DNA from 4 places in the Mesorhizobium sp. Pch-S genome. Region 2 is predicted to be linked to each of the others. Evidence: predicted binding sites of a transcription regulator. Region 2 holds the regulator's gene; each other region holds the start of a gene.

Region 1 (7,643 bases), 830 kb from region 2:
CTTTTCTCCGGTTGGCATCGGCAACGACACCTGCACCGCCGAACGCATCTATCCGCCCGAACATCCCCATCTCGAAAATACCATCGAGGGGTTTCGAGCGGCGTTCGCGGCAGGCGCCGATATCGTCGAGCTCGACGTCCATCCGACCACCGATGGTGACTTCGCGGTGTTCCATGACTGGACGGTGGACTGCCGCACCGACGGCAAGGGCGTGACGCGCGAAAAGAGCCTCAAGGACCTGAAAGGGCTCGACATAGGCTACGGCTACACCGCCGATGGCGGCAAGACCTTCCCGTTCCGGGGCAAGGGCGTCGGCCAGATGCCGAGCCTCGGCGAGGTGCTCGCGACATTTCCGGACAAGCGCTTCCTGATCAACATCAAGAGCGACGACATAGCCGAAGGCCGGCTGCTGGCAAGGATGATCGGCGCGCTGCCGCCGGAGCGGCAGAAGCGCATCATGGTCTATGGCGGCGGCAAGGCGATCGACGCCTACCTGACCGCCTTGCCTGATGCCGTTGTGCTCGGGACCGACCGTGTTGTCCCCTGTCTCATGCGTTATGCAGCGCTCGGCTGGAGCGGTTACGTTCCTGAGGATTGCCGCAAGACACTGTTCATGCTGCCGGCCAACTACGCCTCCTTCGCCTGGGGCTTTCCCAACCGTCTCAGCCAGCGGCTGGACGCCAACGGCTCGACGCTGGTGATCCTCGGCGACAATGACGGGTCGAGACATTCGGCCGGCGTCGATGACACCGCGACATTTCGGAAGCTGCCCGCCCGTTTCGACGGCGCAATCTGGACCAACCGCGTCGACCGCATCGGAGCTGCGGTAGCAGCCTCGAAATAGGTGATGCCGGAATCGCTTCCGGCACCGATCATCTCTCAAATGCGGATCGAAGGCAGCTCACGGTTTAGGCGGCCAGCGCCGCCTTGACCGCGGCAATGGCGTCATCGGCCTTGGAGGCGTCCGGACCGCCGGCCTGCGCCATATCAGGCCGACCGCCACCGCCCTGTCCGCCGAGGGCTGCGGACGCCACACGCACCAGGTCGACGGCGCTGAAGCGACCGACAAGATCCTCGGTGACCGCAACGACGACACTCGCCTTGCCTTCAGCCTCGCCGACCAGCACGACAACGCCAGAGCCCAGCGCCTTCTTGCCCTCGTCGGCGAGCGGCTTCAGGTCCTTCGGCGACACACCGCTGACCGACTTGCCGAGGAAGCCGACCCCTGCCACGGTCTCGGTGGCATTTTCGGTCGCGCCGGCGGAACCACCGCCCATGGCGAGCTTCTTGCGCGCATCGGTCAGGTCACGCTCAAGCTTCTTGCGTTCATCGAGCAGGGTTTCCACCCGTGCGAGCACATCGGACGGGGAAATCTTCAGCGTCGCCGCGACTGCCTTAAGGCGACGGTCCTGCTCGTCGAGATGGCGACGTGCCGCCTCGCCGGTCAGCGCCTCGATGCGGCGAACACCGGCCGCCACAGGGCTGTCGGAAATGATGCGCACCAGGCCTATATCGCCAGTGGCCTTCACATGCGTGCCGCCGCAAAGCTCGATCGAATACGGCCGGTTGGCCTTCTCGCCATGCAGTGCCGTACCCATCGAGACGACACGGACCTCGTCGCCGTACTTTTCACCGAACAGTGCCATCGCGCCTTCCGCGCGTGCATCATCGACCGACATCAGCCGGGTCGTGACCGGGCTGTTCTGTACGACGATCTCGTTGGCCATGCGCTCGACCTCCTCCAGCTCTTCCGGGGAGATCGGCTTGTTGTGCGAAATGTCGAAACGCAACCGCTCCGGCGCAACCAGCGAACCCTTCTGGGCGACATGGGTGCCCAGCACTTCGCGCAGCGCCTCGTGGATGAGGTGCGTGGCGGAGTGATTGGAGCGCAGGCGCGTCCGGCGCGCATGATCAACCTCGAGTTCGACGGCAGCGCCTGTCTTCAGCGAACCCTTGGTCACCTTGCCTTGATGCACGAAGAGCCCATCGGCCTTCTTCAGCGTATCAGTGACTTCGATGCGGAAGCCTTCGCCGGAAATCGTTCCGGTATCGCCCATCTGGCCACCGGACTCACCGTAAAAGGGCGTCTGGTTGACGATGATCGCCACGCTGTCGCCTTCCCTGGCGTCGTCGACGACCTTGCCGTCACGCAGGATTGCTGTGACGATGCCTTCGGCCTTTTCGGTCTCATAGCCGAGGAATTCGGTCGCGCCGGTCTTGTCGCGTACGGAGAACCATACGGTCTCGGTGGCAGCTTCGCCGGAACCGGCCCAGCTCGCACGCGCTTCCGCCTTCTGCCGTTCCATCGCGTCGGTGAAACCGGCGAGGTCAACGGAGATGCTGCGCTGGCGCAGCGCGTCCTGCGTCAGATCCAATGGGAAACCGTAGGTGTCGTAGAGCTTGAAAGCAGTCTCGCCGTCCAGCATGTCGCCGGCGCCGAGTCTGTCGGTGGCGTCGGCGAGCAGGCCGAGGCCGCGCACCAGCGTCTTGCGGAAGCGTGTTTCTTCCAGCTTCAGCGTTTCGGTGAGCAGCGCCTCGCTACGCACGAGCTCGGGATAGGCCTGTCCCATCTCACGCACCAGCGCCGGTACCAGCTTCCACATCAGCGGTTCATTGGCGCCGAGCAGCTGCGCATGGCGCATGGCGCGGCGCATGATGCGGCGCAGCACATAGCCGCGCCCCTCATTGGAAGGCAGAACGCCATCGGCGACCAGGAAGGACGACGAACGCAGATGGTCGGCGATCACGCGATAGGAAGCGACATTCTCGGTGTTCGGCCCCTGCCCGAGCGCGGACGATGCCGCATCGATCAGGTGACGGAACAGATCGGTTTCGAAAACGCTTTCCACCCCCTGCAGGATGGAGGCCATGCGCTCCAGGCCCATGCCGGTATCAATCGACGGGCGCGGCAGGTCGATGCGCTCTTCCTTGGTGACCTGCTCATATTGCATGAAGACCAGGTTCCAGAACTCGAGGAAGCGGTCGCCATCCTCTTCCGGGCTGCCGGGAGGGCCGCCCCAGATGTGCTCGCCGCGATCGATGAAAATCTCCGAACACGGGCCGCACGGGCCGGTATCGCCCATCGCCCAGAAATTGTCCGAGGTCGCGATGCGGATGATGCGGTCATCCGAGAAGCCAGCGATCTTCTTCCAGTAGCCGGCAGCCTCGTCGTCGGTGTGATAGACGGTGACGAGCAGCTTGTCCTTCTTGAGCCCGAAACCCTTGGTGATCAGGTTCCAGGCCAGTTCGATCGCACGTTCCTTGAAATAATCACCGAACGAGAAGTTGCCGAGCATCTCGAAGAAGGTGAGATGGCGGGCGGTGTAGCCGACATTGTCGAGATCGTTGTGCTTGCCGCCGGCACGCACGCTCTTCTGCGCGGTCGCGGCGCGCGAATAAGGCCGCTTCTCCAGGCCGGTGAAGACGTTCTTGAACTGCACCATACCGGCATTGGTGAACATCAACGTTGGGTCGTTGCGCGGCACCAGCGGGCTGGAGGCGACGATCTCGTGGCCTTCCTTGCGGAAATAGTCGAGAAAGGTCGACCGGATATCGTTCACGCCACTCATCGAAACTGCCTTTATGGTGAAGCCACCGGCCAGGCCGATGGAAATGGACTAGGCCTTTTAGCGGCAGCCTTCCAGCCTGTCCAGAAACAGGAAAGGCCCGCTTGGCGCAGACCATAAGCCGCCACCCAAAATGCAAACCGCCGGCGCTAGGCCGGCGGTTCAAGCACCATCGTCAGGACAAATTACCTTTCAAGGCAACCTCTGTCCTTATCCTTCTGCAGCGTCGTCGAGATCGTTGTCGCTGTCGCCGCCATTGTCGAGGAACTTCTCCGCGATCAGCCCGGCATTCTGCCGCAGCGCCTGCTCGACCTCGCGGGCAAGGTCAGGATTGTCGCGCAGGAACTGCTTGGCGTTTTCACGGCCCTGGCCAAGACGCTGCGAATTGTAGGAGAACCAGGCACCCGACTTCTCGACGATGCCGGCCTTGACGCCGAGATCGATCAATTCGCCGGTCTTGGACACGCCCTCGCCATACATGATGTCGAATTCGATGACCTTGAAGGGCGGAGCCAGCTTGTTCTTGACGACCTTGACGCGGGTCTGGTTGCCGACGACCTCGTCCCGGTCCTTGATCGAGCCGATGCGGCGGATGTCGAGGCGCACCGAGGCGTAGAACTTCAGCGCATTGCCGCCGGTGGTCGTCTCGGGCGAACCGAACATGACGCCGATCTTCATGCGGATCTGGTTGATGAAGATGACCATGGTGTTGGAGCGCGAGATCGAAGCGGTGAGCTTGCGCAGCGCCTGGCTCATCAGGCGGGCCTGCAGGCCGGGCAGCGCATCGCCCATCTCGCCCTCGATTTCGGCGCGCGGGGTGAGTGCGGCGACCGAATCGACCACCAGAACATCAATGGCGCCGGAACGAACCAGCGTGTCGCAGATCTCCAGTGCCTGCTCACCGGTATCCGGCTGCGAGATCAGCAGGTTTTCGAGATCGACGCCCAGCTTGCGGGCATAGACCGGGTCGAGCGCATGTTCGGCGTCAACGAAGGCGCAGATGCCGCCCTTCTTCTGCGCTTCCGCCACCGTGTGCAGCGCCAGCGTGGTCTTGCCCGAGCTTTCCGGCCCGTAGATTTCAACGATACGGCCACGCGGCAGGCCGCCAACGCCGAGCGCGATGTCGAGGCCCAGCGAGCCTGTCGGCACCGTTTCGATCTCGACTGCCTGTTCATTGGCACCGAGCCGCATGATCGAGCCCTTGCCGAATGCCCGTTCGATCTGCGACAGCGCAGCGTCGAGCGCTTTTGTTTTGTCCACCGAATTGTCCTCTACAAGCCTCAAGCTATTCTGAGCCATGATACATCACCCCTTGGTCGTCAATGAAGGCCGGACAGTCCGGGATCCCTTGTTATTATGTACCCTTTTTGTTCCGTTTTGGCAAGGCACCCCAAAACTTTGAAAAATATACTCAATTCCAATTTGTTCTTTTTTTGTTTTGCAGATAGCTTCCTTGAAGTGCTCTCGCGAACGTCCATCACATCGGCGCCACACGGCCGGTGCCGATTCGGCGTCACGACAGCCGGCAACGGCGCTGGCGCGCACATCGCGGTGCCTGCATGAGCTCCACACCCAGACTTTTCGCAGCGGGTGGCGCGCATATCGACCGACGCGGCCAGGTCAGCGGTCCTTATGTACCGGCGGCTTCCAACCCCGGTACGATGCGCGAGGATGTCGGCGGCGGTGTTTTCAATGCACTGCGCACGGTCGTGCGACGGGGTGTCTCCGCCTCGCTGATGTCGGTGCGCGGTGGCGACACCGCAGGCGAGACGGTTGCCCGGACGATTACCCAGGCTGCCATCAAGGATCTTTCGGTCACCTTCCTCGATCGGGCCACGCCGAGCTACACCGCGATCCTCGACAGCGAAGGCGAGCTGGTGGTCGGCTTTGCCGACATGGGGCTCTACGACCTCGCCTTCCCGAAGCAGATGCGGCGCGCCAACATTCGCGGTGCGGTCGAGGCATCGGATGCGGTGCTCTGCGACGCGAATCTGCCAACCGCAGCGCTCGAACGCCTGATGGCACTGGCCGCGGACCAGCCGGTCTTCGTCATCGCCATTTCACCGGCCAAGGTGGTGCGCCTCGCCTCGCTGTTCGAACGACCGACACTGGTGTTCATGAACCGGCGTGAGGCTGCGGCTCTGACCGGCCTTTCACGCGAAGCGACGGAGAGAGAGCTGGTGACGGGTCTGCGTGGCATTGGCATGCGCGGCGGCGTGGTCACGGCAGGAGATCGCCCTGCCCTCGGCTTCGACATGCACGGCGCCTTCGCGGTTTCGCCACCGCCGCCCAAAGCGGTGATCGACGTGACCGGCGCCGGCGATGCGCTGGCGGGGGCCACCACCGCGGCGCTGCTGCGCGGGTTGCCGCTGCGCGTCGCCTTGCGCGAAGGTGTGGCGGCAGCGGGGCTCGCCATCGAAAGCCCCCTCGCAGTACCCGACTTCAACCAGGCATCCTTTGCCGCAGCCCTGGCCCTTGTGCCGGAAGCGCGCGAAGTGGCATGAGGGCGGCAATCCCATTCTTGAACGGCTGTTCGCGAACCGCGTGACGCCAACCGGAGACATCTCATGATCCTCGAAACCGCCCGCCAGTACATCGACATCCACGCGCCCGTGGCAGAGGCGCTGAAGGCGGGCCGCCCGGTGGTGGCGCTGGAATCGACCATCATCACCCACGGCATGCCCTATCCCGACAATGGTGCGATGGCGGCCAATGTCGAAAAGATCATTTCAGACGAAGGCGCGGTGCCGGCAACGATCGCGGTCGTCAACGGCCGTATCAAGATCGGGCTGTCCGATGGCGAGCGGGAATCGCTTGCCATGACCGGCGATGCGATGAAGCTGTCGCGCGCCGACTTTGCCTTCGCCGTCGCCGAAGGACGCACCGGCGGCACGACGGTCGCCGCCACCATGATCGCGGCACATATGGCTGGCATCAGGGTGTTCGCCACCGGCGGCATCGGTGGCGTACACAAGGGCGCCGAAAAAAGCTTCGACATCTCGGCCGACCTCGACGAGCTGGCACGTACGCCGGTCATCGTGGTGTCGGCCGGTGCGAAGGCCATCCTCGACATCGAAAAGACGCTGGAAGTGCTGGAAACGCGCGGCGTGCCGGTGATCGGCCATGGTTGCGAGACGATGCCGGCCTTCTGGTCGCGGCAATCGCCCTTCCGGGCACCGCTGACACTGGATGCACCCGAAAAGATCGCCAGACTCTTCAAGACCCGCCAGGCGCTTGGTATCGATGGCGGTGTGCTGGTGGCCAATCCGGTGCCGGTAACCGACGAGATCCCCGCGGCCGAGATGGCCGGCTATATCGAGGCTGCGCAGAAGGCGGCGGAAGCGCAGAACGTGACGGGCAAAGCCGTCACGCCATTCCTGCTCGGCAAGATCCTGGAACTCACCGGCGGCCGCAGTCTGAAGACCAACATCGCGCTGGTGGAAAACAACGCCCGCGTTGCGGCCCGGGTCGCCAAGGCCCTGTAGAAAAGGTCATCAGCTTCCCCGCCCTCACCTTCCCTCTGGCACGCAAGTGTGGTGACGATGTCCCGGGCGGGATGGCGAAGGAATGAGGACAGAATGCCGATCAAGGGAAAATTGACCGTCGTTGCGGTGAGCATCGCGACGCTGTTCGCGGGCGTTGCGAATGGCCAGGCAGCGACCAAATGCACGGCCTATGAGCAGCAGGTGGCCAGGCAGATCAAGGAAGGCAAAGCCTTCCTGAAGCAGGAAAGCTTCAAGAAGTGGATTGACGACGCCCTGCAGAGCAAGGCGCCCTACAACAAGAAGCCCTATACCGCCTACAGCAAATGGTATACCCGGTTCGACACGCTGGGCTCGATGGGAGCGGAAACGGAAAACGTCAAATTCCTTGAAAACCACGGCTTTACGGCTTCAGCCGCTTATTCCGTGTTTCAAGGCTATGCCCTCAACGGCAAGCTGACATCCGATGTCGACATCGATTTCGAAAAGAAGATGAACGCCTTTTCCTGCGGCTGATTTGTCTTTCCAGGCTGGCTTCCTCGTCTCACTTTCCCGAGCGCAAGCCGGCCTGATAGGATTTCCTGGCCCAGGAAGC
Region 2 (7,643 bases):
GCTTTCGTCATAGCAGGTGCCGGCGTACCTGTGGCCAAACACGGCAATCGTGGCCTGTCCTCGCAGACTGGTTCGGCCGACGTGTTGACCGGCCTCGGCATCAAGATCGACCTCACGCCCGAAGCGATCGGCGATTGCATTGCCAGGGCAGGCGTCGGCTTCATGTTCGCCCCCTCGCATCATCCGGCCATGAAACATGTCGGCCCGGTGCGTGGCGAGCTCGGCACCCGCACCATCTTCAACCTGCTTGGCCCCCTCTCCAATCCGGCGGGCGTAGGCCGCCAGATGGTCGGCGTGTTCGCCCCGGAATGGATCGTTCCCGTGGCGGAGGCCTTGAAGGCACTTGGTGCCGATCACGCGTGGGTGGCGCATGGCGACGGCTATGACGAAATCACCACGACCGGCGAGACCGACGTGGCTGAGCTGGTTGGCGGTGCGATCCGTACCTTCAAGCTGACGCCGGAGATGGTCGGGTTGAAACGCCACACCAAGCAGGACCTGCGCGGTGGCGATGCCAGCTACAATGCCGAGGCGCTGCGCAGACTGCTTTCCGGCGCACCGGGTGCATATCGTGATACCGTGTTGATGAACGCCGGTGCAGGCCTGGTGGTGGCCGGCCGGGCGGCAACTCTGGAAGACGGGGTGAAACAGGCCGCCACAGCCATCGACACCGGCAAAGCCAGGGCAGTGCTGGAAACGCTGGTCAAGGTTTCCAACGAATAGGTCAGGACCGACGACAATGGCCGATATCCTGCGAAAGATCGAAGCCTACAAGCGCGAAGAGATTGCCGCCGCCAAGGCGCGCCTGCCACTCGTCGAGATCAAGGCGCGCGCTGCCGACGCCGACCGTCCGCGCGGTTTCCTGGCCGCACTCGAAGCCAGGCGAGCTGCCGGCGCCTTTGCGCTCATCGCGGAGATCAAGAAGGCAAGTCCGTCCAAAGGTTTGATCCGCGCCGACTTCGACCCGCCCGTTCTGGCGAGAGCCTATCAGGCAGGCGGAGCTGCCTGTCTGTCGGTGCTGACCGATTCACCTTCATTCCAGGGTGCGCCTGAGTTCCTGACCTCGGCCCGCGAGGCTGTCGCTCTTCCGGCACTGCGAAAGGACTTCCTGTTCGATCCTTACCAGGTTTACGAAGCGCGCGCCTGGGGCGCCGATGCGATCCTCATCATCATGGCAAGTGTCGATGATCAATTGGCTGCAGAGCTTGAAGATACCGCTTTTTTGCTCGGCATGGACGCGCTGGTCGAAGTGCACGACGAGGAAGAGACGGAGCGCGCCTTGAAACTCAGGTCACGCCTGCTCGGCATCAACAATCGCAACCTGCGCACGTTCGAGACCAGTCTCGAAACCTCGGAGCGGCTGGCGGCGATGGTGCCGGCCGATCGATTGCTGGTCAGCGAAAGCGGCATCTTCACCCATGACGATTGCCTCCGAATGGAAAAAAGCGGTATCGGCACCTTCCTCGTCGGCGAAAGCCTGATGCGGCAGGCTGACGTGACGGCGGCAACGCGCGAGTTGCTCGGCCTCGACGCCAAAGCCGAGGCCGTCTGAAGATGTCCGGGAACGCCCTCACCCATCTTGGTGCGCAGGGCGAGGCGCACATGGTCGATGTCGGCGACAAGGGCGAAACGGTGCGCACCGCGGTGGCCGAAGGTTTCGTTTCGATGCAGGCTGCGACGCTGGCCATGATCCTGGACGGAAACGCCAAGAAAGGCGATGTGCTGGGAACCGCCCGCATCGCCGGCATCATGGCCGCCAAAAAGGCGCATGAACTGATCCCGCTCTGCCATCCCCTGCTGTTGACCAAGGTTTCGGTCGATATTGAGCCGGACCATGCCTTGCCAGGATTGAAGGTTACGGCACTTGCCCGCGTCACCGGGAAGACCGGCGTCGAGATGGAAGCGCTGACAGCCGCCTCAGTCGCCTGTCTCACCATCTATGACATGGCTAAGGCAATAGACCGCGCCATGACCATTTCCGGCATAAGGCTGGTAGAGAAAACCGGCGGAAAGTCCGGCGACTACAAGGCGGGTGCCTGATGTCGCTGGTACCGGTCGAAGAAGCGTTGCAGAGACTGCTGAGCGATGCCGAACCGCTCGGTGCGGAGACCGTCGCGTTGGCGGACGCCTTTGATCGCGTGCTGGCGGCACCTTTGGCGGCGCTGCGCACGCAGCCACCTTTCGATGCTTCCGCCATGGATGGCTATGCGACGAAAGCCGCGGACGTTGCGGCAACGCCGGTCCGATTGAAAGTGATCGGCAGCGCGCCCGCAGGTCGGGCGTTCCAGGGCACAGTCGGCATCGGCGAGACGGTGCGCGTCTTTACCGGCGCACCTCTGCCCGCGGGAGCCGACACCATCGTGATCCAGGAAAACGTACGCGATCTCGGCGATGGTACCATCGAGGTTCAGGAGCCGTCGTCCGAAGGGCGCAATGTCCGTCGCAAAGGCCTGGATTTCAATGCCGGCGACGTCTTGCTCAGCAAGGGCCGGGTTCTCGATGCCGCCGCGCTGTCGCTCGCCGCGTCCGCCAACCATCCCGCCCTTGCCGTGGTGCGCCGCCCACTGGTCGCGATCATCGCCACCGGCGACGAATTGCTTCCACCCGGCAGTACGCCAGGGCCGGATCAGATCATCTCGTCCAATGCCTTTGGCGTGGCAGCCGCCGCCCAGTCTGTCGGCGCGCATGCGCTGGATCTTGGCATCGCCCCCGACAACAGGGACGCAATCGCTGCTGCCGTACGGCAGGCAGTCGAGGCTGGCGCCAACGTGATCGTCACCCTGGGCGGCGCTTCCGTCGGAGACCATGATCTCGTCCATCAGGTCCTGACCGGTGAAGGCATGACATTGGATTTCTGGAAACTCGCCATGCGGCCCGGAAAACCGCTGATGTTCGGCCGCATGGGGGCAATCCGCTGTATCGGGCTGCCGGGGAATCCCGTGGCGAGTCTCGTCTGTTCGCAACTTTTCCTGAAACCCTTGCTTGCGCGGCTTGGTGGAAGACCTTTCAGCCAGAACATTCGCGAAGCGCGACTCGCGACCAACATGGGGGCCAATGACCGCCGTCAGGATTACATCCGTGCCCGGATTGAGCAGGACGGCGATACGTTAACGGCCACCCCGTTTGGCGTGCAGGATTCCTCGATGCTCCGAACTCTCTCGGAGGCCAATGGCTTGATCATTCGGGCGCCATATGCGGCAGCAGCTGAGGCCGGCTCGGCCTGCAGCGTGTTGATGCTGCGCTGATCCCGGCGTTCCGGCAGTGAGGTACCAATAGCGAAAACCCTGGCTGACTTCCGTCAGCCAGGGTTCGAACATCGCATCAATTCAGGACTTCGACGATTTCGTGGGTTTCCGGATCCACGAGAACTGTCCTGTTGTCGATGACAGTGTAGCGATAGCGTGTATCGGGAACCTCATAGAGCGTTACTGTCTCGGGCACCCTCGAGCCCAGATTGAGCTCCAAGCCCAGCACATTGATCGAAGCCACCGGATTCTTGTGGACATATTCGCGAATGACGGTCTTCTGCTCCGGTTGGATCACGATCGCATTGGGCCGTGCTTCGGGGACCACCACGGTCCGCGTTTCGGGAACCAACACGGTATCCTGTGCGTAGGTGGCGCCAACGCCTGCGAGCATTGCGCAAACGGCATACATGGGAAGAAGCGTTCTCATCGTTCTCTCCTTTCAAGCACGATTGCTCGAAAGGAGAATGCGGATCGCTTTAGCCCGTTCCCAATGAATTAAGGTCTTGTTGCGGCAACTTTGTGCGAACCAGACCCGAGGCAGCGGTCTCTGAAACAATACCGGGAGCCGACAACAGACTCTGTTCGGACTGAAGCACTAACCATGCAGACTCCTGACCGCGGCTGGCTCCCGATATCCTGTCAGCGGCAGTGATAAGACTGGACGCGCTACCTCGAGCAGTTCACCTGACGATCACTCCACTGAGCGCTTCGGCAAGACAAGATCATCGACCGTGTAGGTGTGGAATTCGCTTTTCGATACGGTGTCGAGTTTCCGGAATTTCTCCACGAACACAGGATCGGAGAAAAATTCATCGACATTGCCGGCGCCCTGGATCGCTTCCACATTGACGACGGTTTCACCATCGGTGCTCCTGGCGAGTGTGCTCCAGAGAAAGCCTTCCTTGCGCTCGGCCACGTAATGCACGACGTCCTGGATAATGGCGAAAGCCTCTTCCTGTTTCCCCGGATGGGCATGGATGACGTTGACGACGAAGGTCGTCGGCTGAGGGGATGCTGAAAAACCTGCGGTGAGTTCGTTCATAAGTGTCTCCATCTGACGATCGCGGCCTTCTTGCCGCGGCGACCTCTGGATATTCAGGACAAACAGGCAGATAAATATTCGTGTGATCTCATTACTAACGAAGAAAATTCCGCAATTGGACAAACTTGGAACACTCGGCATCTTCGTGCAGGTAGCGGAAGCCGGGAGCTTTGTCGGCGCAGCACAACGGCTCGGCCTCACAGCCTCGGCCGTAGGCAAGGCGATCGCCCGGCTCGAAGACGAAATGGGCGCCCGCCTCTTTCACCGCTCGACGCGGAGCATGGCTCTGACCGAAGAAGGAAGTTTCTTCCTCGAAACCTGCCGGCGCATTCAATCGGAATACGAACAAGCGCAGATCCAGCTTTCGAGATCGCAGGCGAGCCCCCGAGGACAGCTTCGCGTCTCTCTGCCGCTTGCAGGCATGCTGTTGATGCCGACCATATCGGCCTTCATGGAACAATATCCGGATATCAATCTCGACCTTGATTTTACGGACCGGCTGGTCGACGTCATCGAAGAGGGCTTTGATGCGGTGATCCGCACGGGAGACATACGGGACACGCGCCTGATGAGCCGCAAACTCGGCACTTTTCGGCACAAAATCGTGGCGGCACCGAAATATCTCGCCAAATACGGTACGCCCGAAGTGCCGGAGGACCTGCTCAATCACCGCTGTCTCCATCATCGTTACGCGAATTCGGGGCGGCTCGAGCCCTGGCCCCTCGTGCGCAGCGGTCGCGACCTGAAACTCGATCTTCCCGTGACCTCCGTTGCCAGCACGCTGGAGCCACTGATCTACCTCGCCGAGCGCTCCTTCGGTATCACCTGCCTGCCGCCGTTCGCCGTGTCTGCGGAACTGGTCGAAGGCACGCTGGTATCACTGCTGACGGATCATCTCAGCGAAACGGGTACGTTCCGAATATTGTGGCCGACAAATCGCCACCTCTCGCCCAAAGTGCGGGTGTTCGTGGATTACATGGCTGAAAATCTATTTGCCGAGCAAGGATGAGACAGTATCTTTTGGCGGCCGGCGACGTGGGATCTCGCAACAGAGAACCGCCAGCCTTCTCGCCACGCTGAACAAAGCGTCAACAAATTCATTAAACTTTAAATGGTTGCGGAACACAAATGGAACAGATAGTGTTTGTTCCGGGTTTGTTTTTCTGATTCCGGTTCCGTTCCACGGAGGGTGGCGATGCTGACACGCAAGCAACACGAGCTCTTGCTCTTCATCCATGAACGGCTGAAGGAAAGTGGAATCCCCCCTTCTTTCGACGAAATGAAGGAGGCGCTGGACCTGGCCTCCAAATCCGGAATCCACCGGCTGATTACTGCTCTCGAGGAGCGTGGCTTCATCCGCCGATTGCCGAACCGGGCTCGCGCGCTGGAAGTGCTACGGTTGCCGGATTCGATTGCTCCCGGCCTCAACGCGGCCAAGAAGTTTTCGCCGGCAGTCATCCAGGGCAGCCTGGGGCGTCCCGTGCCCAAGGAACCGCAACGTCTGCAGGCGCCCAGCAACGACGACGACGTCGCGGTTTCCGTTTCAATCCCCGTCATGGGACGCATTGCTGCCGGTGTACCGATCGACGCGATCCAGCACCGTACCCATTCGATTTCCGTACCGCCGGACATGATTTCGGGGGGCGAGCACTATGCTCTGGAGGTCAAAGGCGATTCCATGATCGAAGCTGGCATTTTCGACGGTGATACGGTCATCATCCGCAACGCCAATTCGGCCAATCCGGGCGAAATCGTCGTCGCACTGGTCGACGAGGAAGAGGCTACACTCAAGCGTTTCCGCCGCAAGGGTGCCTCGATCGCGTTGGAGGCAGCCAATCCTGCCTATGAGACACGGATTTTTGGACCGGACCGGGTCAAGGTGCAGGGTAAACTGGTTGGATTGATCCGCCGTTATTGAGCGCAGGCAGCCAGGAAATTTAGCCGACTACAGCTTTCTGAAGACCGGTTTGTCGGAATAGGCGGAGCGGTTCGAGTTTGTCGGTCTTGGCTTGGATTTGAACGCTTTTTCAGGGCGAGGCGGCAATCCTCTCGCCTCGCGCGTAAATCCTCGCTGGGCATGCCAGGGCCGGTCTTTGATATCGAGCGCGAACAGGATGTTAGCCGGCTTATCAGCCGAAGAATCGAAGCGTACGGCTGCACTGCCGACGCGGGCGAGATCCTGCTTGGTGACAACCAACACTGCCGGATCGTTGCAGGGGTCAGGTGCAGTTGCATCGTCGATGACAATGAGCGACGCGACCCCGCAGGCCGATTTGGCGATGTCGGCACTAGCCGCCGTTACGACGACCGCACCCGACATGTGGCGGGCGAAACACATCCGTCGAGCGCACAGGAATGGCATGCCAGGCGGCATGTCGAGTGCATTTTCGACAGTCAGTTCAGCGTCATTCGAAACATCTTCCGGCAGGATCGTCGTTTCTACGTTGAGCGCCCGGCGCCAGTTGTCGAGCGTGAATGGATTGGGTCGCGCCCGGCTGACAGCAAGCTCGTCACCGGTGATTGGCAAGGCAACGAGACGCGCGTCCTCCGAGATCAACACATCGGGCGTTTCGACATTGCCCATGACAACCAGGCCGGCCAGCACAAAGGGCACCGCCAGCAAGCGCAGCCATGTCGTCGCCATCGCACCGATGGCGAGCGCTACGGCAACGAAGAGCACCGATTGCGTCGAAACGAGACCAACACCATCGACAGGCGAGCGTACCGAAATCCAGTCCGCGATCGCCATCATCACCGTCAGTCCCTTGCCCATCGCATAGAGAAACGGGCCATCGGCGCCAAACGGCATGGCAATCGCACTGAGAACGGCAGCCAGCATGACAAACGAAACCACTGGCATCACGGCAAGGTTCGCGAACAGACTCAAGGGCGAGACCCGCTGGAAATGCCAGACCGCGAACAGTGCCGTGGCAAGCCCGGCGATGATCGAGGTCGCAGCCATGCCAGCAACCGCTATCAGCGACTTGTGCGCGAGGAAACCGGCGAACGAGCGCGCCTGCGGCGCGGGAGCAGGCATGACTTCACGCCGCTGCGCCCAAGCCGCGTAGGCGCCGATCAGGGCAGCAGTCGCGGCAAATGACATCTGGAAAGACGGACCGACCACTTCATGCGGTGCGGTGAGGATCACGATCATCGCCGAGATCGCCAGGTTGCGCATCGACAGCGCCGCTCGGTCGAACAGAACAGCGATCAACATCACCGACAGCATGATGAAACTGCGCTCCGCCGCCACCACCACCCCGGAGATCGCGAGATAGGCGGATATGGAGCAAAGGGCTGCGAAGGCAGCATATTTCTTGACCGGCCGGCGCGCCGAGAAATCCGGAAACAGC
Region 3 (7,643 bases), 3.3 Mb from region 2:
TGCCGACAGGGTGACCGACGAAACAACCGGCCAGTCCTATTATCTTGCCAGGGTCGAGGTGCCGCAAAGCGAACTGGAAGCCCTGGATGAAGGCATCGTCATGATGCCTGGTATGCCCGCCGAGGTGCTCATCGTGACCGGGAAACGGACAGTGCTCGCCTATTTGATGGAACCGTTCATGGCCGCGTTCCGGCGGGGATTGCGCGAGGTGTGACCCTCGTTTCCGAACGATCACGCCTATAGCCGGTGCACACCTTCGCGCCGGCTATAGGCTCTGGTTGCGTGACCGCAACCTCACTTGTCCTTGATGCGCGTCGCCTGTACCGGCGGTGCCTTTATCGCCGGTGCCGCCGCGGGCTTCTTGGCGTCTTTCTTGGGTTTGCGGGCTTCCTTGCCCGGTCTCATCGAACCTTTAGCCATGATTCGCTCCTCCGTTGGGACAGGAACCAATGAAACAACAGATCTTGCAAAGAGCAAGGCACCTGCACTCACTGATGATGCCAGCAGCAAACAGGCATTGTCCTGCCGACTGACAGCGCTAGATTGCCGGAAACATCGGGAGAAAGACCATGAAGATCGACGGCAGCTGCTACTGTGGCGCGATTGCCTATGAGGCCGAGGTCGACCCTAACGCAACGTTGATTTGCCACTGCACCGATTGCCAGCAACTTACAGGCACGGCGTTTCGCGTCTCTCTTCCCACGCCGGAGGCGCAGTTCCGGCTTACCAAAGGCGAGCCGAAAATCTTTGAGAAGACCGGCAGCAGCGGTGCCAAGCGCCTGCAAGCCTTCTGCGGCGATTGCGGCTCACATCTCTATGTCGTCGGCGCCGGTGACGGGCCGAAGATATACGGTATCAGAACCGGTACCGCTCGCCAGCGGCAGGACCTCGTGCCGCGCTTGGAAAAGTTCCATGGCTCGGCGCTTGGCTGGATGCCGCGCTTCGAGAGCGTCGAGACGACGATCGAAGGGCAATAAGCATCAGGATACTTCCGGAGACAGTCAGGCGTCGTCGGGGTCGACGACGCGCAACCTGAGTTGTCCGGTCTTGGAATCGGCCGTTCGGGGCGCGGCGTCGGCCTTGCGTTGACCGGCGGTCGCGTCGTCCGTGCCCTCCGTCGCGCCGAATTCCAGTGCCTCGATCTTCTGGCCGCGCTTGGTGACCTTGGAAGAGGAGACGAGGATATCGTCGATATCCTTCGAAGCCTGGCCGAAATGGGTCTGCAGCTTGCGCACCCTTTCATCGAGACGCGAGACGTCCTCCATCAGCCGGATCACCTCACCCTGGATCAGATGGGCCTGCTCGCGCATGCGTGCATCCTTGAGGATCGCCTGGATGACCTGGATCGACAGCATCAGCAGCGACGGCGAGACGATGACGACGCGGGCGCGATGGGCGCGCTGCACTAGGGCCTCGAAATTTTCGTGGATCTCGGCAAACACCGATTCCGAGGGAACGAACATGAAGGCGGTGTCCTGGGTCTCGCCCTGGATCAGGTATTTCTCGGCGATGTCGCGGATGTGCACCTCGATATCCCGCCGAAAAGCCTGCGCCGCCACCTTTTGCAACTCTGGACTTTCGGCTGCTCGGATTGCGTTCCAGGCCTCGAGCGGGAATTTGGCGTCGACCACCAGCGATGGCGCCGCGTTCGGCATTTTCACCAGGCAATCCGGCCGGCTGCCGTTGGTGAGCGTTGCCTGGAATTCATAGGAGCCGTGCGGCAGGCCGTCGGCGACGATCGCTTCCATGCGTGACTGGCCGAAGGCACCGCGCGTCTGCTTGTTGGAGAGGATCGCCTGCAACTGCACGACCTGTCCGGCGAGCGACTGGATGTTGCCCTGCGCGGTGTCGATCACGGCCAGTCGCTCCTGTAGCCTGGCCAGGCTTTCATGCGTCGACTTGGTCTGCTCGGTCATGGTCTGGCCGATACGGCCGGTCATGGCATCGAGCCTCTGGCCGATCGACTGGGTCAGTTCGGCCTGGCGTGCGCCGAAGACCTCCGCCAGTGCTCCCATGCGCCCCTGCATTTCGGCCTGGCTCTGCAGAATGCCGGCCATGCGGGCCTCGGCGTCACGCGCGTGGTCGGCAGCCTCGGCCGCGGCAACGCTGCGCGCCTTGGCGGCACGCCACAACGCCACGATCAGCGCGATGAACAGGACAAGGACGAGAAACACGACGAAGCCCAGCGCCTGGCCTAGCGTGATGGTGGTCGCTCCGAGACGTGCGACGGGTTCTGAAAGGATGGAGCTGAGGTTGTTCATCGGCCCAGCATAAACGATTCTTGTGACAGGAAAAGATCAAACCGTGAACACGTTGGCGGCAGTGTAGTTGACGCTTTCCCTGCAAGGTTTTAGGTGAGCGATATGTCGATCAAGCCGCTCATCATTCTTCCCGATCCCGTCCTGCGCCAGGTTTCCAAGCCGGTCGAGCGTATCGACGAGCCTTTGCTCAAGCTGGCCGACGATATGCTGGAGACGATGTACGACGCTCCCGGCATCGGTCTGGCTGCGATCCAGATCGGTGAGCCTCTGCGCATGCTGGTGATCGATCTGGCCAAGGAGGGCGAGCCGCCTGCTCCGCATGTCTTCATCAATCCGGATGTTCTCGAAAGCGGTTCCGAGCGCTCGGTCTATGAGGAAGGCTGCCTCTCCATCCCTGACTATTATGCCGAGGTCGAGCGGCCGGCCACCGTCCGGGTCCGCTACCTGGATCGCGACGGCCGTCTGCAGGAGATCGAGGCCGATGGACTGATGGCCACCTGCCTGCAGCACGAGATCGATCATCTGAACGGTGTGCTGTTCATCGACCACATCTCGAAGCTGAAGCGCGACATGGTGGTCAAGAAGTTCAAGAAGCTTGCCCGCGACAAGGCGCCAAGCCGCCTGGTGGGCTGACCCGGGACACATTCATGACGCTTCGCGTGGTCTTCATGGGCACGCCCGATTTCTCGGTCGCGACGCTGCGCGCGCTGGCCGGGGCCGGGCATGATGTTGTTGCCGTCTATACCCAGCCGCCGCGGGCGGCCGGCCGGCGCGGCCTGGAACTGACACCTTCGCCAGTGCAGCGCGAGGCTGAGCGGCTCGGCATCGTCGTGCATACGCCGGTCTCGTTGAAGGGTGAGGCCGAACAGGCTGCGTTTCGGGCTCTGGACGCCGATGTCGCGGTTGTTGTCGCCTATGGTCTTCTGCTGCCAAAGCCGGTTCTCGATGCGCCGCGTCTTGGCTGCCTCAACGGTCACGCCTCGCTTTTGCCACGTTGGCGTGGTGCAGCACCGATCCAGCGCGCCATCATGGCCGGTGATGCCGAAACCGGCATGATGGTCATGAAGATGGAGCAGGGGCTGGATACAGGTCCGGTCGGACTGGTTGAAAAACTGGCGGTCGATCCCGATATGACGGCCGGCGATCTGCATGACCGGCTGATGGTGGCGGGCGCCGGACTGATGGTCGAAGCCTTGTCGAGGCTTGAGGCCGGCACACTGAGCTTTGTGGAACAGGCCGCCGAGGGCGTGACCTATGCCGCGAAGATCGATAAGACGGAGACCCGGATCGACTGGGCCCGTCCAGCGGATGTGGTCCACAATCATGTTCGCGGCCTTTCGCCTTTCCCCGGCGGATGGTGCGAGGCCACGATCGGCGGCCGTATCGAACGACTGAAGTTGCTTCGTTCGACTGTAGCCGATGGCATGGGGGAACCGGGAGGAATTCTCGACGACCGGCTGACGGTCGCCTGTGGGTCAGGCGCGGTCAGGCTGGTCGAAGTGCAGCGTGCGGGCGGCAAGCCCGCTACCGCACAGGAGTTCCTGCGCGGGGCAAAGTTGGAAGAAGGAATGAAACTGTCATGAGCATGATGTCGATACGCGCGGCGACGCCGCGGGATCGCGAGGCCATCCGCCTCGTCGAAGAACATGCTTTCGGCCAGCAGACCGAAGCCGGTCTCGTCGATGCGATCGTCGCGCAAGGCGACGCGGTCCTGGAACTGGTCGCTGAAGAAGAGGGCCAGGTTGTCGGCCATATCCTGTTCTCGCGCCTCTATGTCGAGAACGCAGGCAGGCAGTTCCCGGCGGTTGCGCTGGCGCCGCTCGCCGTTGAGCCCGATTTCCACGGCACGGGTATCGGCGGCGCGCTGGTGCGCGAGGCCCATATCCGCCTGAAGGATGCCGGCGAGAATCTGGCCATCGTGCTGGGTGACCCGGCTTATTACGGCCGCTTCGGTTACAGCCACGAGCGTGCGGCCGGCTTTGCCAGCGAGTATCAGGGCGAAGCGCTGCAGGCCCAGGCCTGGGGCGAGGCGCCCCGGAACGGCGAGCTGGTCTACGCTTCGGCTTTCGGCACCGCGCTGGCAGCGTAGCGTCAAGACGTGCCCCGCTATCGCCTCGACATCGAGTATGACGGCGGGCCCTATTCAGGCTGGCAGCGGCAGGCTGCCGGCCAGCATTCGGTGCAGGCCGCGATCGAACAGGCGATCGAACGTTTCTGCGGCGATGCGATCTCCATCCGGGGCGCTGGCCGTACCGATGCTGGCGTGCACGCCACGGCGCAGGTCGCGCATGCGGATCTGAGCAAGGCATGGCCGGCCGATACGGTGCGCGACGCCGTCAACGCCTATCTGCAGCGAGCCGGGGAGCGGGTCGCCATATTGGGCGCGACTGCGGTGTCGGATGATTTCGATGCGCGTTTCTCGGCAGTCGGCCGGCACTATCTCTACCGCATAGCCAATCGTCGCGCCCCGCCGGCGCTGGACATGGGCAAGGTATGGTGGGTGCCGAAGCGGCTCGATGCCGAAGCCATGCATGAGGCGGCGAAGGTTCTGCTGGGCCGGCACGATTTCACCACCTTCCGTTCCACGCAATGTCAGGCCAACAGCCCGTTGCGCACGCTGGAGCGGCTCGATGTCACGCGGCAGGACGAGACGATCGAAGTCCGCACCTCGGCGCGCTCGTTCCTGCACAATCAGGTCCGCTCGATGGTCGGTTCGCTGAAGCGCGTCGGCGAAGGCGCATGGACCGCCGGCGATCTCAAGGCTGCCCTGGAAGCGCGGGACCGTGCGGCCTGTGGCCAGGTCGCTCCGCCCGACGGTCTGTTCCTCACTGGCGTCGACTACCCCGCATCCTGATCCGTCTCTACTCGCTCCTGGCTATCGCATCGATGCTGCGCCGGTGCTCGATCGGTTGTGCCATGTGGCTCGGCATCGGCCAGACACTGGTCGAGCCGGGTTGCACCGGTCGTTCCAGGTAAGTCGACAAGACCACATAACTGCGTGTGGTCACGACACCCGGCGTGTCATAGAGCCTGGCCAGCAACCCCTCCAGCGCGCGCGTATCCCTGGCGCGAACCTTCAGCAGCATGCAGGCGTCGCCGGCGACCGAGTGGATCTCTTCCACTTCCGGATAGGCGGAGATCGCCATCAACTCCGGCGTCTTGCCCCAGCCGCGCGTGTCGACATGGACGAAGGCGAGCAACGGCTTGTTGACGGCTACGGGATCGATCAGCACCGAAGTGCTGCGGATCGCGCGGCTGCGCCGCAGCCGCTTCACGCGTTCATGCGCGGCCGGTGCCGAAAGCCCGACCTTCTCGCCGAGTTCGGCATAGCTGACGGTGGCATCCTCGCAGAGCGCGCCTAATAGCTTTCGGTCCATATCGTCCAGGTCCCGCTCCGGAACGCTGTTTTGCCGAACGTCATCTGTTTCTTGCTTCATCGTCGAAATTCCTCTTGTTGCGGAATGTCATTCCGTCATCATGCATCCATGACGAAGACCGATCAATCATCACCCTTGTTTGCTGAACCTGTCGAGCGGTTGCCGGCTGTCGCCTATGTGCTGACTTTCTGCATTGCGGTCATTGGATCCAATTCGCTGGTGCTTGGGCCGATCGCACCGGAGGTGGCGCGGACATTCGGCTCGAGCGTTGCGCTGGTCATGTCGGCGTCGGCTGCCTTCGGGCTGGGTACGGCCGCGAGTGCACTTCTGATGGCGCGCCATGTCGACAGGTTTGGTGCAAGGCGCATGCTGCTGTGGGCGCTTCTCGGACTGGCGCTGGCACTGGCCTTGAGCGCGCTTTCACCCGTCGTGCCGGCGCTGGTCGGTGCGCAACTGGTGGCTGGCATCGCCTCCGGCATCGCTTTGCCGGCAATCTATGCCAGCGCCGCAGCGGTGGCGCCGCCCGGACGCGAGAGCCGCACCATCGGCCTGGTCCTGACTGGCTGGACGTTGAGCATGGTCGCCGGTGTTTCGCTGTCGGCGGTGGTGGCCGACTATGTGCACTGGCGTGCCGTCTATGCGGTCGTGGCAATGCTTGCACTTGTCGCGTCGCTCACCTTGAAGGTCAGTCGCTACGCGACGTGCCTGCGACCGGTCCCGTACCTCAGCCGCTGGCTGCGCTGCGCATCGCCGGTGTCAAGCCGCTGCTCGTCGCCTGCGCGGCGTTCATGAGCGCCTTCTACGGGATCTATGGCTATCTGGGCGATCATCTGCACAACGGTCTCGGCGAGCCGGTCAGCGCCAATGGCATCGTGGCGCTGGTCTACGGCATCGGTTTTGGTGCGGCAGCTCTTCTCGACGGCATCGTCGACCGGTTGGGCCCTCGGCGCGTGATGCCGTTTGCTTTCCTGGCAGTCGGTGCGGTCTACCTCGGTTTCGCGCTGGCGGGCGACAGCTTCCTTGCGGTGCTGGGGCTCACCTTCCTGTGGGGCCTTACCAATCACTTCGGCTTGAATGTGCTGATCATGCGGCTGGCAGCGATCGACCCTTCACGCCGCGGTACCATCATGGGCCTGAACAGCGCCGTCACTTATCTTGCCGTGTTTGCCGGAACGACCGGCTTTGGTCCGCTCTATGCGTCACGGGGATTTGCGTTTGCTGCTTTCGCGGCACTTGTTCTGATGTTGATAGCCGTGGCGGGCGGAAGTTGGCGGACCGCACCGGTAGAAACAAAAGACTGAAGCGGTCCCGCGTTCGAAGAACTCGGAGAAGGCCCTAGGCCCCAAGCCTGGGTATGTCGAGCAGCTTCTCCAGCATGAACAGCAGGATCAGCGAGACGGCGAACATGCCGGCAAATACCGCGGTGGCCATTGCGGCGCCTTTGCCGATCGCGATGTTGGTCATGCGCCAGCTGAACACCAGCGAAACCAGGAAGAGCAGCAATGAAAGCAGGCCGCTCGCCTGGTCCGCCGCAGGAAAAAGCATGCGCAAAAGTGCACCCGGCAACATCAGCCAGGCGATGATGGCGCCAGTCCAGTTGCCTGCCACCACATAATGCACGAAGCGACTGCTCAGCCCTGCGCGCGGCGCTACAGCGGCCAGCGCCAGCAGAGGCAGTACCCAGGTGCCAATGTCGACGAGCGCCAGTTTAAGCAACAATTCGAACCGGTCGGCGGCGGTTTCCCCGATCGCATTGGAAACGCCGACCCAGCCTACGATCAAGGCGGGCATGGCCACCGCAATGGCAAAGAAGGAATTCCAGAACCCGTCCGCTGACAGGTCGAGCAGGCGCAGCCCGTCGGCCTTGCCCAGCATCATACGCCAGGCTCCGTTCAGCGACGATTGGATTTCATCGGCTGAAAGCATGCTCGGCCTGCCTACCCGAACCAGTCCTCGATGAAACGCTGATAGATCACGGTCAGCGTTTCGAGATCGTCCAGTGCCA
Region 4 (7,643 bases), 900 kb from region 2:
TGATGCGCGCGTCGCCGCCATGCCGCCGAGCGTGGCGTTGGCACCGGGGTCGATCGGAAAGAACAGGCCGGTATCGCGCAGATGCTGGTTGAGCTGCTCGCGCGTCACGCCGGGTTCCACCCGGCAATCGAGATCCTCGATATTGACTGCCAGGATCCGGTTCATGCGCGAGAGATCGACCGAAATGCCACCACCCGGCGCGTTGACGTGACCCTCCAGAGAGGTGCCGACACCAAAGGCGATGACCGGCACGCGATGCTCCACGCAGGTGCGCACAACCGACTGCACCTCTTCGATCGTCTCGCAGAAGGCAACGCCATCCGGCGCCTGCGTCGGGATGTAGGTGGTGGTGTGAGCATGCTGCTCGCGAATCGCCTGCCCGGTCTGAAACCGCTCGCCGAGCTGCTGTTTCAGGATGCCGAGCACGGCAGCGATGCCGTCCTCATTGCGTTCGACCGGTACGAGGTCGCTCAGAGCCATGCTTTCCTCCGCGATTGGACCATCGCGGCCCTTGTTCTCGAATTACAGCTGCTTAAAGCATGTCGCACAAAAGTGTGCAGCGGTTTTGCGATGACGACATGCGTGAAACAAAGACCTGCTTGCACGCCGTGTCTAGCGGATCGAATTAACATTCGATCCAGTAGCATGTCGTCAGTGCATTGTTCGGTAGCGCCAGAGGAAACATCACGATGTCCATCCCCGCCCCTTTCATCTCCCGTGTCATGGACATCGAGAAGGACTGGATCGACTACAATGGTCACCTCAACATGGCCTATTACAACGTGCTGTTCGACCGTTGCTCGGACGACGCTTTCGAACTGATGGGCATGGGACCGAATTATGCCCGCGACCGCAAGCTCACCATCTACACCGCCGAAGTTCACGTCTGCTATGTGCAGGAGCTGCATCTCGACCACAAGGTCACTGCCACCTTCCAGCTTCTCGATCACGATGAGAAGCGGCTGCGTGTTTACCAGGAAATCCGCCATGTCGACGGTTGGCTGGCGGCGACATCGGAATCGCTTTCCCTGCATGTCGACATGGCCGGGCCGAAGGTTGCCCCCTTCCCGGCGGATGTGATGGCCAGGGTCGAGGCGATGCGCGAAGCCCATGCCGGCCTGGCCATGCCGGAACGTGCCGGCCGTTCGATCGGCATCCGCCGCAAGGCCGGCTGAAAACCACGCCGTTAACCTTAATCATTACTGAACGGGGAGAACCCGCTTGATGCCGTTGAGCGAATCGACGGCACGCCCGAAAACATCATCTCAGGGGTGACTAGAGCGTTCTTCATGGGAACACGGAAACGCTCTAACTCCTTGTTTTTACGCAATTCCAAACAGAAAACCGCTTCGCACTTTTCCTGGAATTGCTTTGGGAAGCCTAGGAGAAGGCCAGCTGCAGTCTGGCCGGATACGCGCATGAAAATCGATATCGAGGCTCTCTCGGAAAAGCTGGCGGCCGACCCGCGCATCAGTGACTACGATTTCTGGCGTTCGTTGAAGAACCTGAACAACGAAATCTTCCAGATCGCCAACTCGAACGAGCCTATCCCGTTCGACATGCTGCGCTGGCGTGCGGTCATCAAGCAGGCGCGTTCCAAACGCGGCCCCGTCTAAGTTACCCAACCGGCTCCGTCGGGCCGTAGCGAGAACCAGCATGTCCCGAATTTATCGCGCGGCTCGGCGTGCGCGACCGCTCAGGCGAGCGCCAGCGTCGACAGAAGCGCGAGCAGGAACGAAGCCGCCACCATCGCAGCATAGGCGCGCGGCAGATCGAAAAGGATCATGTGGCCGGCGATCCAGGCGGTGCCCGCTGCACCCAATGCATAGAGGAAGCCGTTACGGTGGCCGTAGACCAGATTGGCCGCCATCAAGCCACCGATGATGAGCGCACCGAAAACCACGATCACGGCAATGGCTGCCTTGTCGAAATTGTCGTCCACCGTGGTCGGGGGTTTGGAATCGAACGGTTCTTGCATGGCCTCGCCTTGAATGGTTGGCGCGGACAGACTTAACCGACCGCGCCAAAGGAGCAAAGACTAAACTCGTCCGTCGCGACGATAACAAGGCGCTACTGTGGATTTCAGGAAACGCTTGCCGAAATTATTCGTGAAGCCGGCGACCAACGCGGAACCTGAGGCCCGATCAATCCTCCCCGACGATCTCCATGAAGCGGATTCGGTTGCCGAACGGGTCGATCACCTCGACCTCCAGCCGACCGTCCTCCTTCTCCAGCCCCGGCTTCATGTAGCGATAATCCTTCGCCGCCAGTTCACGCTGGAAGGCCGCGGCACCACTCATATAGACGACCATGTTGCCGCCCGGACTGGCATCGCCCGAATGCTCGGACAGATGCAGCCTGAGGCCTGCACGCGACACCTGGGTGTAGAGTGGGAAGTTGTCGCCGTAGCGATGCTCCCAATCGACGCTAAAGCCCAGGAACCCGAGATAGAATTCGTGCGCCTTGGCGACGTCGAAAATGCGCACGATCGGCACGGCCTGCTCGAACACGATGCCGCTGGGAGCTTTCTCAGCGGGTGTCGTGCCCTCGCCGCGCTCGATCCGTGCGGACAGGATGTTCCAGGTTTCCAGCCCGAACTGGCGCGCGACAATCTCCAGCGCCTCGGAATGGAGAATTTGGATGTTCTTGGTGGCAAGCGCCTCGCGCATGGCTTTTGCCATCGCCTTGGCATCGAGGAATGTACGCATGCTCTGCGATCCTTCTCGTCGGGACGAAAAGCTTCACCGGGGCCCGCATTGCCGGTGCCTTCGTCCCTGGGACAAGGACCAGACTGGATGATGACGACGCATTCGCCATACCTTTTCAGGGCGCGGGCTGCCGGCTGCGTCGAGCCGTTGCCGGACGCTATCGATGTCGCATCGGGCCGTCAACAGTGCTCAAAGTCGTCGAATCCGGGAACAGTGTGTGAACATTGCTGGCCTTTCTCGCCCGAATCACTACATTCGGAGAGGAAATGGCCGGCGATCACGACATGCCCTTCTTCGACGAGGACGACGCTCCGCGTTTCGACGCCGCGCGTGCATCGTCCTCACAGGCAGCCCCGTCCGGCATCGTGGCTCGCGCCATGGCGGCGCGTCAGGGCCACAACAATCCACCTGAATATCTGAAGGGTCTCAATCCCGAACAGCGGCAGGCGGTGGAAACCACCGAAGGCCCGGTGCTGGTGCTGGCGGGCGCGGGCACCGGTAAGACGCGCGTGCTCACCACCCGCATCGCCCATATCCTGGCCACTGGCCGCGCCTTCCCCAGCCAGATCCTCGCCGTCACCTTCACCAACAAGGCGGCGCGCGAGATGAAGCACCGCATCGGCGTGCTTGTCGGCGAGGCGGTCGAGGGCATGCCATGGCTGGGCACCTTCCACTCCATCGGCGTCAAGCTGTTGCGCCGCCATGCCGAACTGGCCGGCCTGCGCTCCGATTTCACCATCCTCGACACCGACGACGTCACCCGCCTGATCAAGCAGTTGATCCAGGCCGAGGGGCTGGACGACAAGCGTTGGGCGCCGCGGACCTTCGCGCAGATGGTCGATACCTGGAAGAACAAGGGCCTTGCCCCCGACGAGATTCCGGAAGGGGATGCCCGCGCCTTCGCCAATGGCCGCGGCCGCGAACTCTACCGTGCCTACCAAGAACGGCTTACCACGCTGAACGCCTGCGATTTCGGCGACCTGCTGCTCCACCCCATCCGCATTTTCCGCAAGCATCACGACGTGCTGGCCGAATACCATCGCAAGTTCAAATACATACTCGTCGACGAATACCAGGACACCAACACCGCGCAATATATGTGGCTGCGGCTCCTGGCCCAGCGACCAAAACAATCCAGCGCAGGCTCCACGACCGAAGGTCGCGAGCCCGACTGGGCGACCGAGCCGTTGCGAGGCCCCCGCGGAGCGCCCGCGCCTTCAGGCGCGGAACAGCGCGCGAGCGAAAACAAGGTCAACATCTGCTGCGTCGGCGACGACGACCAGTCGATCTATGGCTGGCGCGGTGCGGAGGTGGACAACATCCTGCGCTTCGAGAAGGACTTTCCGGGCGCCACCGTCATCCGCCTGGAACGCAACTACCGCTCCACCGCCCATATCCTCGGCGCGGCTGCCCATCTCATCGCCCACAACGAGGGTCGCCTCGGCAAGACGCTGTTCACCGATCGCCCGGACCCGGAAGACCCCAGGGTCAACGTGCACGCCGCCTGGGATTCGGACGAGGAAGCGCGTGCCGTCGGCGAAGCCATCGAGGCCTATCAGCGCGGCCGTCACAAGCTGAACGACATGGCGATCCTCGTGCGCGCCTCCTTCCAGATGCGCTCCTTCGAGGACCGTTTCATCGAGATCGGGCTCAATTACCGGGTTATCGGCGGTCCGCGCTTCTACGAGCGCCAGGAAATCCGCGACGCCATGGCTTTCCTGCGCGTCGTTGCCAATGACGGTGACGATCTCGCTTTCGAGCGCATCGTCAATGTGCCGAAACGCGGGCTGGGCGACGCCACCATCCGCCAGATCCACGACACCGCCCGTGCGCTTGGCGTGCCGATGCTGGAAGCATCGGCCAGACTGGCCGAAAGTGACGAGCTGAAGCCCAAGCCGCGCGCGGCATTGCGGGAAGTTGCCGCCAACTTCACACGCTGGCGAAGCCTGATCGATTCCACGCCGCACACCGAACTCGCCGAGATGATCCTCGAGGAGAGCGGCTACACCGACATGTGGAAGAACGACCGCTCAGCCGAAGCGCCGGGGCGGCTGGAGAACCTCAAGGAGCTGATCCGCTCCATGGAGGAATATGAATCGCTGCGCGCCTTCCTCGAACATGTCGCGCTGGTGATGGACGCCGAGCAGAACGAGGGTCTCGACGCCGTTTCCATCATGACGCTGCATTCAGCCAAGGGCCTGGAATTCGAGACCGTTTTCCTGCCTGGCTGGGAGGAAGGTCTGTTCCCCCATCAGCGTGCGCTGGACGAAGGCGGCCGTTCGGGGCTGGAGGAAGAGCGGCGGCTGGCCTATGTCGGCGTCACCCGCGCCAAGAAGAACCTGCACATCTGGTTCGTCTCCAACCGCCGCATCCATGGGCTGTGGCAATCGACGATTCCCTCGCGGTTCCTTGATGAATTGCCGGAAGCGCATGTCGAGGTGCAGGAAGGCAGTGGCTCTAGTTACGGCGGCTATGGCAATCCTTATGGCGGCGGTGCCTTCGCTTCAGGCCGAGGCGGCTTTTCGGCCGGTCGCCAGAACCCGTACGGCGCCTCCCGCTTCGACAGCATCGGCTCGCCTTCGGGCGGCCGAGCGGCGCGCGGCGATCAGGGCGGCTCCTTCTCCAACAGCTACGCCACCCCAGGCTGGCAGCGCGCGCAACAGAACCGCACCGAAGCGACCGACCGCAACTGGGGCACGCGCAGCGGCCATCAGGTCGAACGCATCGGTTATGGCGAAGTCGATTCCGGCTATGGTGCCGGCCGTACCTCGGTGAAAGGCCGCACCATCGAAGGCGAACTGGTGGCAAAGTCAGTGGCCGACGCGCCGTCAGCCTTCAAGGTTGGCGACCGCGTCTTCCACCAGAAGTTCGGCAACGGCAACATCGCGGCGATCGACGGCAACAAGCTGACCATCGATTTCGACCGCGCCGGGCAAAAGAAAGTGCTGGACGGGTTCGTGACAGTGGTTTGACCCGAACCGGCTCGCGCCTTGATCGGTCCGTCAATTCTATCCGTTGAATTCCACTCGCCGAAACAGCCGCACAGGCTTCATCGCAGCGCGGCCTATGACGCCTTTCGCCTCCAGATCGAGCTGGACGGCCTTTAACCACCAACCCGCCTTCGCCCCACCAGGCCACAGATCGTCAGGCAGGTCCGGCAGCAGCGCATCCTTGGCTTCCGCCACCGTCAAACCGGGCGGATCGTTGGGCAGAACGGCGAGCAGCGCCTTGCGCATCGCCATGTATTTGGTGCGGTCCACCTTCTGCCTGTGATGCGGCGAGACGACGTTTTCGATCTCTATCCTGTCGGCGGAATCAGGCATTGATTTCTCCGTTGACCGCTATCCTCGGGCTGCGAAAGCCCATCGCCGCCCACGCGCGGAACAGGCGCCAATAGAATGCCAGCGATTGCTGTTTCAGGTTCGGGACATCGTTCGGCAGGACCGAAGCGTCCGGCAGGTCCGCCGTCATCGTCCGCAGCTCGAGCGGCGGCAACGTACCTTCGGGCCACAATCCCGCGTATAGGCTGAGCCAATGCCCGCCCTTGAACTCGAGGAAGACCGGCGTGTTGCAGCAGGAAGCCACGACCCGGCGGGTTCCGGCCTGCGGCGTAAGACGAAACTCCTTCAAATGATCCGCCCCACGCAAGATCCGGACATGATCCTTGCGGTGAAAGACGAAAGGGGTCGCGCCATTCCTGTCCACGACCTGTTTGGCACCGGGGAGCTTTTTCAGCCGTGCCCCTGCCTCGCGGCAGCTGTCGCAACAGCATTCCACGCTCATCATCGGCGTTGAGCCGACTTCCAGCTGAACCTTGCCGCATGTGCAGCCAATCATCGTACTCATGATGTTTGTCCCTCCTCCGGACGGCCGAAAAGCAGTCTGATGTATTGATCGAGATGGTCGAGGCTTTCCCGCGCCAACGCCGGATCGTTACCGGCCTTGGCCATGACGAAGGCCCCCTGGATCACCGTCTGCGTGTGTCGTGCCAGGCTCTCGGCCGTCCAGCTCCCGGAGACGCGGTGTTTTGTCCGGGCCGCCTCGATGTCGGCTTCCAGCGTGGCGGCATGGCCGAGGATGCTGCGCCCACAAGCCTCGCGAATGGCTGGGGATGTCGCATAGACCTCCTGCACCATCGTGCCGACAAGGCAGCTGAACTGCGCGATCTCGCCCTCGATGATCGACTTGCGGAACGCGACATAGGCAAGCACCCGCTCGAGCGGATCGTCCGGCGCATGATAGGGAGCAGCGGCAAAAAAGGCCGTTGTCCCAGCCGACCAGTCATCAGCCGCGGCAATGCCCAGCGCATCCTTGCTTTTGAAGTGATGGAAATACGCGCCCTTGGTCACCTCCGCCGCCTGGCACAGGTCTTCGACCGAGGTTGCTGTGAAGCCCCTGGCCCGAATGACATCGCGCGCAGCGTCGAGCAGCCTGTTTCTGGCATCACCACGGTCGGGATTGGTCTTGGTCGGCCTTGGCATTCCCAATACATACCGTACGTATGGTATGTATGCAAGTTTGAATTTCGTGATGGTTTTTCTTGTGCCGGGAGCGGCCCGAACCACCCGCTAGACCAAAAGTAAACACATGCCCCGCCCTTCCCTTGCGTCATTTTTTCCATGCCCGGGGCCGAAAATTCTTGCCAGCGAGCGATTTTGCCGCTTTCTTGCCTTTTTAGGAGGGTTTTTCGCGGCGGGCTCCAATCCAACGAGGGGCGACACAGGGATTGGTTAACCATCTTTGTCCATCCTTTGAGATAATCGGCAAAGGACCGCCACGCGCGACCGGTATTCCGGCGAGCGAATGGGTAAGGCGGTTTCTGCGTGTTGCGCCGATTGAAGGAAGTTCGGTCGGCATGGCGTTCGTGCGTGAAAAATTCCGGGGCAATGGCCCCGCCTCTGGATTCAGGACAGTGCTGGCCCGCTCCGCAAGGAT

Evidence for each region. Region 2 encodes LexA, which represses DNA repair genes until DNA is damaged. Its sites were predicted from a motif close to TGTTCNNNNTGTGTTCNG; they were not measured.
Region 1: a site for LexA is predicted at 4,990-5,007, ahead of recA (recombinase RecA). Genes of this name have one in related genera too.
Region 3: a site for LexA is predicted at 2,294-2,311, ahead of C1M53_RS11000 (DNA recombination protein RmuC). Genes of this name have one in related genera too.
Region 4: a site for LexA is predicted at 2,915-2,932, ahead of C1M53_RS22535 (UvrD-helicase domain-containing protein). Genes of this name have one in related genera too.

What each region holds. Positions count from the first base shown of each region.
Region 1 is NZ_CP029562.1:6,539,522-6,547,164, forward strand. Features, by position in the region: gene C1M53_RS31045 (glycerophosphodiester phosphodiesterase family protein) at 1-844, shown strand, start outside; gene alaS (alanine--tRNA ligase) at 909-3,569, opposite strand; gene recA (recombinase RecA) at 3,777-4,865, opposite strand; gene C1M53_RS31060 (carbohydrate kinase family protein) at 5,126-6,070, shown strand; gene C1M53_RS31065 (pseudouridine-5'-phosphate glycosidase) at 6,134-7,051, shown strand; gene C1M53_RS31070 (hypothetical protein) at 7,145-7,564, shown strand; gene C1M53_RS31075 (TfoX/Sxy family protein) at 7,593-7,643, opposite strand, start outside.
Region 2 is NZ_CP029562.1:5,712,238-5,719,880, reverse strand. Features, by position in the region: gene trpD (anthranilate phosphoribosyltransferase) at 1-723, shown strand, start outside; gene trpC (indole-3-glycerol phosphate synthase TrpC) at 740-1,552, shown strand; gene moaC (cyclic pyranopterin monophosphate synthase MoaC) at 1,555-2,040, shown strand; gene glp (gephyrin-like molybdotransferase Glp) at 2,040-3,245, shown strand; gene C1M53_RS26995 (DUF1236 domain-containing protein) at 3,322-3,675, opposite strand; gene C1M53_RS26990 (antibiotic biosynthesis monooxygenase) at 3,940-4,290, opposite strand; gene C1M53_RS26985 (LysR family transcriptional regulator) at 4,406-5,299, shown strand; gene lexA (transcriptional repressor LexA) at 5,486-6,208, shown strand; gene C1M53_RS26975 (ComEC/Rec2 family competence protein) at 6,236-7,643, opposite strand, start outside.
Region 3 is NZ_CP029562.1:2,390,099-2,397,741, reverse strand. Features, by position in the region: gene C1M53_RS11015 (HlyD family type I secretion periplasmic adaptor subunit) at 1-214, shown strand, start outside; gene C1M53_RS32340 (hypothetical protein) at 295-420, opposite strand; gene C1M53_RS11005 (GFA family protein) at 570-977, shown strand; gene C1M53_RS11000 (DNA recombination protein RmuC) at 1,002-2,261, opposite strand; gene def (peptide deformylase) at 2,364-2,894, shown strand; gene fmt (methionyl-tRNA formyltransferase) at 2,909-3,844, shown strand; gene C1M53_RS10985 (N-acetyltransferase) at 3,841-4,350, shown strand; gene truA (tRNA pseudouridine(38-40) synthase TruA) at 4,360-5,115, shown strand; gene C1M53_RS10975 (Lrp/AsnC family transcriptional regulator) at 5,123-5,698, opposite strand; gene C1M53_RS32485 (MFS transporter) at 5,747-6,430, shown strand; gene C1M53_RS32480 (MFS transporter) at 6,340-6,939, shown strand; gene C1M53_RS10965 (transporter) at 6,974-7,564, opposite strand; gene dapE (succinyl-diaminopimelate desuccinylase) at 7,576-7,643, opposite strand, start outside.
Region 4 is NZ_CP029562.1:4,816,334-4,823,976, reverse strand. Features, by position in the region: gene C1M53_RS22560 (FAD-linked oxidase C-terminal domain-containing protein) at 1-480, opposite strand, end outside; gene C1M53_RS22555 (thioesterase family protein) at 690-1,175, shown strand; gene C1M53_RS22550 (hypothetical protein) at 1,419-1,616, shown strand; gene C1M53_RS22545 (hypothetical protein) at 1,697-1,978, opposite strand; gene C1M53_RS22540 (glyoxalase superfamily protein) at 2,145-2,708, opposite strand; gene C1M53_RS22535 (UvrD-helicase domain-containing protein) at 2,975-5,680, shown strand; gene C1M53_RS22530 (hypothetical protein) at 5,717-6,031, opposite strand; gene C1M53_RS22525 (DUF6151 family protein) at 6,024-6,554, opposite strand; gene C1M53_RS22520 (TetR/AcrR family transcriptional regulator) at 6,551-7,189, opposite strand; gene C1M53_RS22515 (hypothetical protein) at 7,564-7,643, shown strand, end outside.